Regions from separate parts of the Alteromonas australica genome, predicted to be linked through region 2. Evidence: predicted binding sites of a transcription regulator. Region 2 holds the regulator's gene; the other holds the start of a gene.
What was found. The regulator FNR, encoded in region 2, switches genes on or off when oxygen is low (the NO sensors DNR and NnrR bind a similar motif). The targets are predictions, from matches to a motif close to TTGATCTAGATCAA.
Positions count from the first base shown of each region.

Region 1: the regulator FNR is predicted to act here: its motif matches at 2,607-2,620, upstream of EP13_RS17355 (cytochrome ubiquinol oxidase subunit I).

Region 1 is NZ_CP008849.1:3,984,078-3,988,669, forward strand. Features, by position in the region: gene cydB (cytochrome d ubiquinol oxidase subunit II) at 1-839, opposite strand, end outside; gene EP13_RS17355 (cytochrome ubiquinol oxidase subunit I) at 836-2,416, opposite strand; gene EP13_RS17360 (Tll0287-like domain-containing protein) at 2,707-3,291, opposite strand; gene EP13_RS17365 (sigma-54 interaction domain-containing protein) at 3,452-4,592, shown strand, end outside.
Region 2 is NZ_CP008849.1:2,269,114-2,273,705, forward strand. Features, by position in the region: gene EP13_RS09945 (heavy metal translocating P-type ATPase) at 1-1,099, shown strand, start outside; gene ccoS (cbb3-type cytochrome oxidase assembly protein CcoS) at 1,105-1,320, shown strand; gene EP13_RS09955 (sulfite exporter TauE/SafE family protein) at 1,307-1,963, shown strand; gene fnr (fumarate/nitrate reduction transcriptional regulator Fnr) at 2,016-2,759, shown strand; gene uspE (universal stress protein UspE) at 2,858-3,787, shown strand; gene ttcA (tRNA 2-thiocytidine(32) synthetase TtcA) at 3,916-4,592, shown strand, end outside.

The DNA.
Region 1 (4,592 bases), 1.7 Mb from region 2:
GCACAGGCCAATCCAGCAACAATACCCAAGACTGGCGCTATCATGGTCAGAGGGTAGTCTCGGTAATTATTCATCCAGGCACCGCTTTGAATAGCCACCTCTTTTTTGAGGGGGTTAGACGTAACCAGCGTATCAAGGGAAGACGTAATAACGAAACCATCGATACCAACGGCCACCCATACTCCGGCTAAGACAAAGCATGCCACACCCACTAAACTTAATACCTTAGATACATTTCTAGCCCGGGATTGAATAAACCCATCGGTTTTCATTTGCAACCAAGTAGCACCATGGTTTAGCAAAATGGCAACCGACAATACGCCAGATAAAAGCGCAAACGGCGTGAGTAGTCCGAAGAACGAACCGGTATAGGTAGACTTAAGGGTGTTATCCAATTCGAAGGGAACGCCGAGTAGCAAGTTTCCAAAAGCGACACCAAAAATCAACGAAGGGATAATACCGCCAGCAAATAGCGCCCAGTCCCAAGCGTTACGCCATTGTGGGTTTGGCAACTTACTTCGATAATCAAATCCGATTGGGCGCATCCAAAGCGCAATTAAAGTGAGCGCAAGGGCAAGATAAAAGCCTGAAAAAGCCGTGGCATAAATCATTGGCCAAGCGGCGAATATAGCGCCCCCCGCCGTAATAAACCATACTTGGTTGCCATCCCAGTGGGGGCCAATAGTATTGATCATAACCCGGCGTTCTTTGTCGTTCCTGCCGATGAGTGTTAGCAATGCACCTACGCCAAGGTCAAAACCATCTGTCACCGCAAAGCCAATAAGTAGCACGCCAATTAGGCACCACCAAATAATGCGAAGAAGTTCATAATCAATCATGCTTTTGCTCCTTTGCTGTCTATATCTACAAAGTCTAAATCTGAGTCAGTTTGGCTGTCGCTAGGGGGTACGGGGCCTTTCTTGGCAAATTTTTTCATTAAATAGAAGCCAATAATGAACATCATTGTGTAGAAAAGGGTGTAAGCAATTATGGTGGTCACCACATCGCTTACGGCTAGGTTAGAAACAGAGGTATGAACAGGCAGTACTTCGGCAATCGACCAAGGCTGACGACCATATTCCGCCACAAACCACCCTGCTTCACAGGCTATCCAAGGTAGCGGCAAGCCATACAACGCCGACTTTAATAGCCAGCGTGGCTGAGTAATCTTATGTTTAGTGCTGAAATAGAAAGCGCAAACAAACAAAGCAAGCATGATAAAGCCAGCCGCAACCATGATACGAAAACTCCAAAATAGGGGCGCTACAGGGGGAATGCTGTAGTCAACAGCTTGCTGAATTGCCGCTTCAGAAGGGGTAGCTACATTATCGGTAAAAGGCTCTAGCAGCATGGCATACCCTAAGCTGTCTTTATGCGCCTCGAAGGTGGCGACTTGTTGCTCAGATGCGGTTCCGCTGCGCACACTATCGAGCAATTCATAGGCTTTAATTCCCGCTAAAATTCGCGCTCTATTTTCTGCTTTTATTTCTTTTATTCCTTTCACTTCTTCGGTTAACGAGCGGGTGGCGATAATCCCCATCGCCCATGGAATTTGAACGGCATATTCCGTTTCCTGGGTTTCATCATTAGGCAAACCAAAGAGTGTAAAAGGCGCGGGCGCGGGATGTGTATCATATTCCGCTTCCACAGCAGCCAACTTCACTTGTTGGACATGGCCGAGTTCATATCCGCTTTCATCCCCTAACACAATGACGGAAAGCGTCGCGGCCAAGCCAAAACTTGCCGCAATGGCAAATGAGCGTCGTGCGAAGGCGATATGTTTATGATTGAGCAAGTAGTAACTGGAGATGGCGAGCACAAACATAGCACCGGTGACATAACCTGCTGATACCGTATGAACAAACTTAACTTGGGCTACAGGGTTAAATACCACTTCCGCAAAGCTTGTCATTTCCATTCGCATTGCTTCGAAGTTAAATTCAGCCCCAATGGGATACTGCATCCAGCCGTTAGCGATTAATATCCATAAGGCAGAGAAATTTGAACCAATGGCAACTAACCACGTTGCCATAAGGTGCTTTACCTTCGACATCTTGTCCCAGCCGAAGAAAAACAACCCCACAAAGGTAGACTCTAAGAAGAAGGCCATCAGCCCTTCAATGGCAAGCGGCGCACCAAAGATATCCCCCACATAGTGTGAGTAATACGACCAGTTCATACCGAACTGAAATTCCATGGTTAAGCCTGTTGCCACACCAATTGCGAAATTAATCCCAAACAACTTTCCCCAAAACTGCGTCATTTGTTTGTAAATCTCTTTGCCCGTCATCACATAGACAGACTCCATAATGGCAAGGAGAAAGCTTAGTCCTAGGGTTAGGGGTACGAATATAAAGTGGAACATTGCGGTTAACGCAAACTGCCACCGCGATAGTTCTACTAACGTATCGCTCATGGGTGATCTCCCTCATCTTTTAAGTGTGCTGGAAGCGCCCAATGTGGATGGGCGCAGTTTCTCTACAGAAGGGCGCAGAGCATTCTCTGTTCCAGTCTTGCAGTAAAAGTACATAAAATAGGTTTTTGCCCTAACTACAGGGATTTCCTACTGTGCGGGAGAATTATGGCATGCGCGGAAAAAGCGAATTTTGATCCAACGCAAGATAACCTTTACTAACTACGCCAAAATTGACAAACAAAGTGCCATATTTGACACAAGTCCCATTTTTATCCTTATACCCCTGTGTTCTAAGGCGTATATGTCAGGGTAAATGCTCCTCGTAACGTGCCAATATCGAACCCCATAGCTTCGTCCTCTGGATAGGCGTCATCAATTGCAGCCTGCACTCTTGGGGCTACAGACTGGCCATGGCATGCCGTGCATATTTCGTCAGTTTTTATGGCTTTCAAGTATCTAAATTCACCTGTCGCGCTATCATAATGGGAGGCTTCAAGTGGTCCATCAAATTGAGCCGATAATTGATTAGAAAACGCGATAAGTTGTTCTCGTTCCCAAGCATCAGGGGTATTGGCTGGGTTGCGTACCCGCAGGGCCGTGCGCCCAACAGTCCAACCATTACCACTAATGGCTTTAGCTATCGGCCCAGCCTCTAATTTACAAGCCTCAATCCCCTTGACCAAACCACCTTGACCAATAGCTTCTTGCAAACGCGCTTTTAATGCACCGCCTAAGGCTTTCGCATGCTGCCGCGCGACAAGGGTTCTCGCCTTTAAATCGCCCACGGATTCGCTTTCTATCGTTACATTGGACGCAAAAGCAAAAGTAGTACTTAGCGCAAATATACTTAAGGGTAAAATTAACGTTACTTTCATCACTTGATTTCCTCTCTTATTCACAGATATCGGCTATCGAGATTAGTTGCTAATGCAAGGCCCACTAAACCTCGCTATGGCAATCCACAACAATGTTTATGCCAATATGATAGTCTTTAATTAATAAAACGAGGCTAAACCAATGTAGGGCAGCAAAGGTATGAATATCTCCATCATTCAGGGAATGATCGATGCTATTGATAAACCCGCAATTTTCATCAACCAAGACTATGTAATAGAAGCCGTTAACAAGCCCTATAGAGATACCTATCCTGTTACCATTAAGCTGGGCTTCAGTACCTGCTACCAAGTCTCTCACCGCAATAGCAAACCATGCGATCTGTGTGGTGAAAACTGCCCAATGGAGCAAGCCAAAGAAACAGGGAAAACCGCCAGCGTGGTGCATGTTCACGCCACCAATGAAGGGCAAAATTACTGCGATATTCGTATGAAGCCTATCATTGATGGCGAAGGAGAACTCCTTGGTTACCTAGAGATACTCGACAAACTAGCTTACGCCTCAAACACCTCATCCGAAGGAAAGATGGTAGGCGAATCTGATGCGTTTAAGGCTATGTTGAGCAAAATCAACCGTGCTGCCAACTCAAATATTTCTGTGCTTTTACACGGCGAAACCGGTACGGGAAAGGAACTCGTCTCTCACGCACTTCATAGCAGTAGTCATCGCGCTGAAAAACCCTTTGTCGTCATTGAATGTACAGGCCTAACTGATGCGCTATTCGAATCTGAGTTATTCGGTCATGAAAAAGGCGCCTTTACCGGCGCAGTAAATAAAAAGAAAGGGTTGATAGAAACGGTTGAGGGCGGCACGCTATTTCTCGATGAGGTAGGTGATATCCCTCTTGCTATGCAAGTTAAACTCTTACGCTTACTAGAAACGCAAACATATCGGCCAGTAGGAAGTATAGCCATTAAAAAAGCAAATTTTCGCTTAATTTGCGCCAGCCACAAAGATTTATTGGAGCTTGTTAATGCTGGAAAATTTCGCCACGACCTATATTATCGAATAGCTGGGCTCTCGATTCATTTACCTCCATTACGTGAACGCAATAATGATATTGTTTTGCTAGCAAAACATATATTAAATACATTAGGCAGCGATAAAACCTTGTCCCAACCTACTTTAGCTGCACTTAAGAAGTATACATTCCCCGGCAACATAAGGGAGCTTAGAAACATAGTTGAGCAAGCAATTCTAATGGCTGATGATAGAATCATTGAGCCTAGCGATTTACCTGAATATGTCTGCGCATCGACACAGCAAACGGCTCACTTATCAC
Region 2 (4,592 bases):
TCGATATTTTGTAAGCGCCGTATTGGTAATCTCAGCAGCCACCTACGGGTTTTGGACATTTGTGGGCAATGAAGATGCCTTCTGGATTACCATTTCCGTGTTGGTTGCCACATGCCCTTGTGCACTCGGTTTAGCCACGCCCTCGGCACTCACTTGCGCGGTGGCCAAGCTAAATAAACAAGGCATTTTGCTAAAGCGTGCTGATGCCCTTGAGCAACTCAATGACATTGACACCATTGCGTTAGATAAAACCGGCACCCTTACACAAGGGAAGTTTTCCATTCAGACGGCGTGGTTTGCAGAGGGTGTAGATAAAACCACAGCGATGGACATTGCCGTAGCACTTGAAGCGCGCTCAGAGCACCCTATTCAACAAGCATTTACAGGTAAGATTAAGCACAAAGTATCAGACTTCGAAGTCACGCCAGGAGGCGGAATTAGCGGAAACGTGAATGGCAGTGCATTTTCCATGGGATCTGCTTCCTATTGTGGCGTATCACTCCCCGCCAATTTGCCGTTCGTTGCCAACGTGCTACTGGTGTCTGGCAAGACGCTAATAGCGGCGTTTTTAGTCAGTGACAAGTTACGTGATGACACGCAAGCCACATTAGATATGCTAAGCCAATATCAGTTGATGGTATTAAGTGGTGACACCCAAGAAAACGTGAATAATATTGTTAACACCCTGCCTATTCAACGTGCCCTTGGTGGCCTGTCCCCGGAGCAAAAGTTTGAAGAAGTACAAAAGCTTCAACAGCAAAACAAAAAAGTCCTTATGATGGGTGACGGGATAAATGATGCGCCAGTGCTTGCAAGTGCAGACGTGGCTGTTGCAGTGGGTAACGCCACCGATGTGGCAAAAACGGCAGCCGATGTCATCTTGCTGGGTGATAGTCTTTTATCCGTGCCACAGCTACTTAATGTTGCCCTAAGTGTTAAACGTAAAATTAGACAAAATATCGCGTGGTCTGTAGGTTACAATATTTTGATTCTTCCCTTTGCCATTGCCGGTGTGTTGTCTCCCTGGATGGCCGTTGTGGGTATGTCTCTCAGCAGTATTATCGTAGTAACCAATTCAACACGACTATTAAGTAAATAATTAATATGAGTATTATCTACGTTCTTATCCCTATCGCCATTATTATTGTTGCAGTGGCCGTGGTTATCTTTTTTTGGGCGGTACGCTCGAATCAATTTGAAGATTTAGACCGCCAGGGTTACAGCATTTTATTTGATGATGATTTATCGCCAGAGGAAAAAGCCTTGGCTGAAGAACGCAAAAAAGTGCAACAAAATCAGGAAAACGATGACAGAAATTAATCTGTTGTCAGCATTTCTCATCGGTATTGCTGGGGGCGTACACTGCGTTGGCATGTGCGGTGGTATTGTCGCTGCGCTTCGTTCGGTTACGCCTAGCCATAAGCCCGCGTTTCCTTTTACCCTCGCCTACAACCTTGGTCGTATAGCTAGTTACACCTTAGCTGGTACAATCACAGGTGCCATGGGGCAAATTGCCCGCCACTATATTCCTGTCGCATCTTATGTGCTTTCGTTACTCAGCGCTTTAATGCTGTTGGCCTTAGCCTGTTATTTGGGAAAATGGTGGACAGGCTTAACCCATGTTGAGGCCCTAGGGAAAGGCATATTTAAACGTATTCAACCTTATTCCAAACGCTTTCTCCCCTTTAAAACCCCTTGGCATGCGTTACCGTACGGCTTTATTTGGGGCTGGTTACCTTGCGGACTCGTGTATTCCACCCTTACTTGGGCATTAGCATCAGGGACAGCGGTGGACGGTGCTGCCATTATGTTTGCGTTTGGCTTGGGCACTTTACCTACATTACTCGCGGCAAGCACGGGGGCGGCTTACATTGTGTCTGCTTTCCAGCAGCCAAAACTTCGACAAACACTGGCGGTTTGTATGGCCTTATATGCAATTTATTTAATTTATCGCGCATTTTAGCCGCTATCGTAGTAACATTTACGTAGAGTTTACCAGTTTAGGTGCGGTTATTATGAGCAAAGGAAGCGAGTTTTCAATTCACTGCCAAAATTGCAGTTTTAGTCATTTATGTTTACCCGTGGCGCTGAATAAAACAGAAATTGAGTCGCTAGACGACATTATTGAACGAAAAAAGCCCCTGCATAAAGGCGACGCGCTGGTAAAAAATGGCGATGTATTTCATTCGTTATTTGCTGTACGCACCGGTTCTTTCAAATCCTTTGTCACTAACGCTGATGGTGAAGAGCAAATTACCGGCTTTCATTTTCCTGGCGACATCATCGGCTTTGACGCCCTTCGTAGCCAAAAGCATCAAAGCTATACCCAAGCGCTTGAAACCGCGATGGTGTGCGAACTCCCCTACGAAACATTAGATGAAATGTCGGTGCAATTCCCCAAATTGCGCCGCCAGATCATGAGCTTTATGAGCGCTGAAATTAAGCAGGATCATGATATGATCATGTTACTCAATAAGCGTTCTGCCGAAGAAAGGTTGTTATATTTTCTGGCGCATCTTTCTGGCCGTTTTGAAGAGCGAGGGTTCTCCCATCGTGAGTTTCATTTAACGATGACAAGAAACGAAATAGGCAACTATTTAGGGTTAACCATTGAGACAATAAGCCGTTTATTAAGTCGCTTTCAAAAAGAAGCGATCATTCGCGTAGACGGCAAACTTATCACTATTCTCAATTTCGACGCATTGGACAGTAAACTACAAAATGTCACTGTACCAACGATTGCCTGTACAGGTATCTGATATTTTGTAATCGCTTTGATCTAAAACAACTTACGTTTTTACAAATAGGTATTACACTTACATCATAACTATCGCAAACGATGAAGTTCGGAGGGGTTATGATTAATTATCAACACATTCTCGCTGTTGTAGAACTGGAGAGAGACACCCAGCCCGCCCTCAGTCGCGCTCAAGAAATATCTGACAAAACAGGCGCAACGATCACCGCTATGCTGGTGGTATACGATTTATCCTATGATATGACCACCATGTTAAGCCCGGATGAACGTGAGGCTATGAAAGACGCCGTTACCAAAGAGCATGCAAGCTGGCTGTCAGAACACTTACGCCAACTTGGCTTTTCCCACATAGACATTGTGGTTCAGTGGAATAATCGCGCTTTTGAGGCAGTGATTCACCATGTTATTGATAACGATATTGATTTAGTAGTAAAAGCTACTAAGCGTCACGATGATCTCGCCTCGGTTATTTTTACGCCAACCGACTGGCATTTACTGCGTAAGTGCCCTAGCCCGGTGCTATTAGTAAAAGAGCATGATTGGCCAGAAGGTGGCCAAATCATCGCTGCGGTGAATGTGGGTTCTGAAGATGACGAACATAATCTATTGAACGATAAACTGACTGTGATTGCCAATGATTATGCAAAGTTACTGAACGGCAATGTCAATCTCGTCAACAGTTACCCTTCTACACCGTTAAATATTGCGATAGAAGTACCTGAATTTGACCCTGACGCTTACAACAACTCGGTAAAACATCATCACCAAGCTGAAATGGCAGGCCATGCAAAAAAATACGGTATTACCACAGCAAACACCTATGTAAAAGAAGGCTTACCAGAAAAAGTCATCCCCATGGTAGCCAAAGATATTGACGCGGAATTAGTGATAATTGGCACCGTCGGGCGGGTGGGACTGTCGGCAGCACTAATTGGCAATACGGCAGAACACGTGATTGACGAACTAGATTGCGACGTGCTGGCCGTAAAACCTGATGGTTTTGTATCGCCGTTAGCGAATAAAAAATAGCGACAGCCCATTATCTGCACATTGCGCAATAATTTCGTTAAAGCGGGTTATTGTGTTTACTAGCATGGCTCATAAAGTCGACTTTGTTGTATAATGGCGGCTTTCGCAGTAACCAAGCCAGTATTATTATGAGTGCAAATATCAGCAGTGCAGATGTTGCTAATAGCCCATCGCAAAGTAAACAAAAATACAACCTAAATAAGCTTCAAAAACGCTTACGTCGCAACGTGGGTAAGGCCATTGCTGATTTCGGTATGATTGAGCATAACGATAAAGTCATGGTGTGCTTATCTGGTGGAAAAGATAGCTACACCATGCTAGATATCCTCATGTTTTTGAAAAAAATTGCACCCATTCATTTTGATATCGTGGCGGTTAATCTCGATCAAAAACAACCTGGATTTCCTGAGCATGTCCTACCGCAATACTTAGATAGCTTAGGGGTAGAGTATAAAATTGTTGAAGAAGACACCTACTCCATTGTAAAAGACAAAATACCTGAAGGTAAAACGACCTGCTCGCTTTGTTCTCGCTTGCGCAGAGGGATTTTGTACCGTACGGCGAAAGAACTAGGCGCAACAAAAATTGCCCTGGGTCACCACAGAGACGACATGCTTGAAACCTTCTTTTTGAACATGTTTCATGGCGGCAAGTTAAAATCTATGCCACCTAAACTAGTGAGCGACAATGGCGAGCACATTGTTATTCGCCCCCTCGCTTATTGTAATGAAAAAGACATTATCAAATATTCCGAGGCTGCTGAGTTTCCCATTATTCCCTGTAATTTATGTGGCTCGCAAGAGAA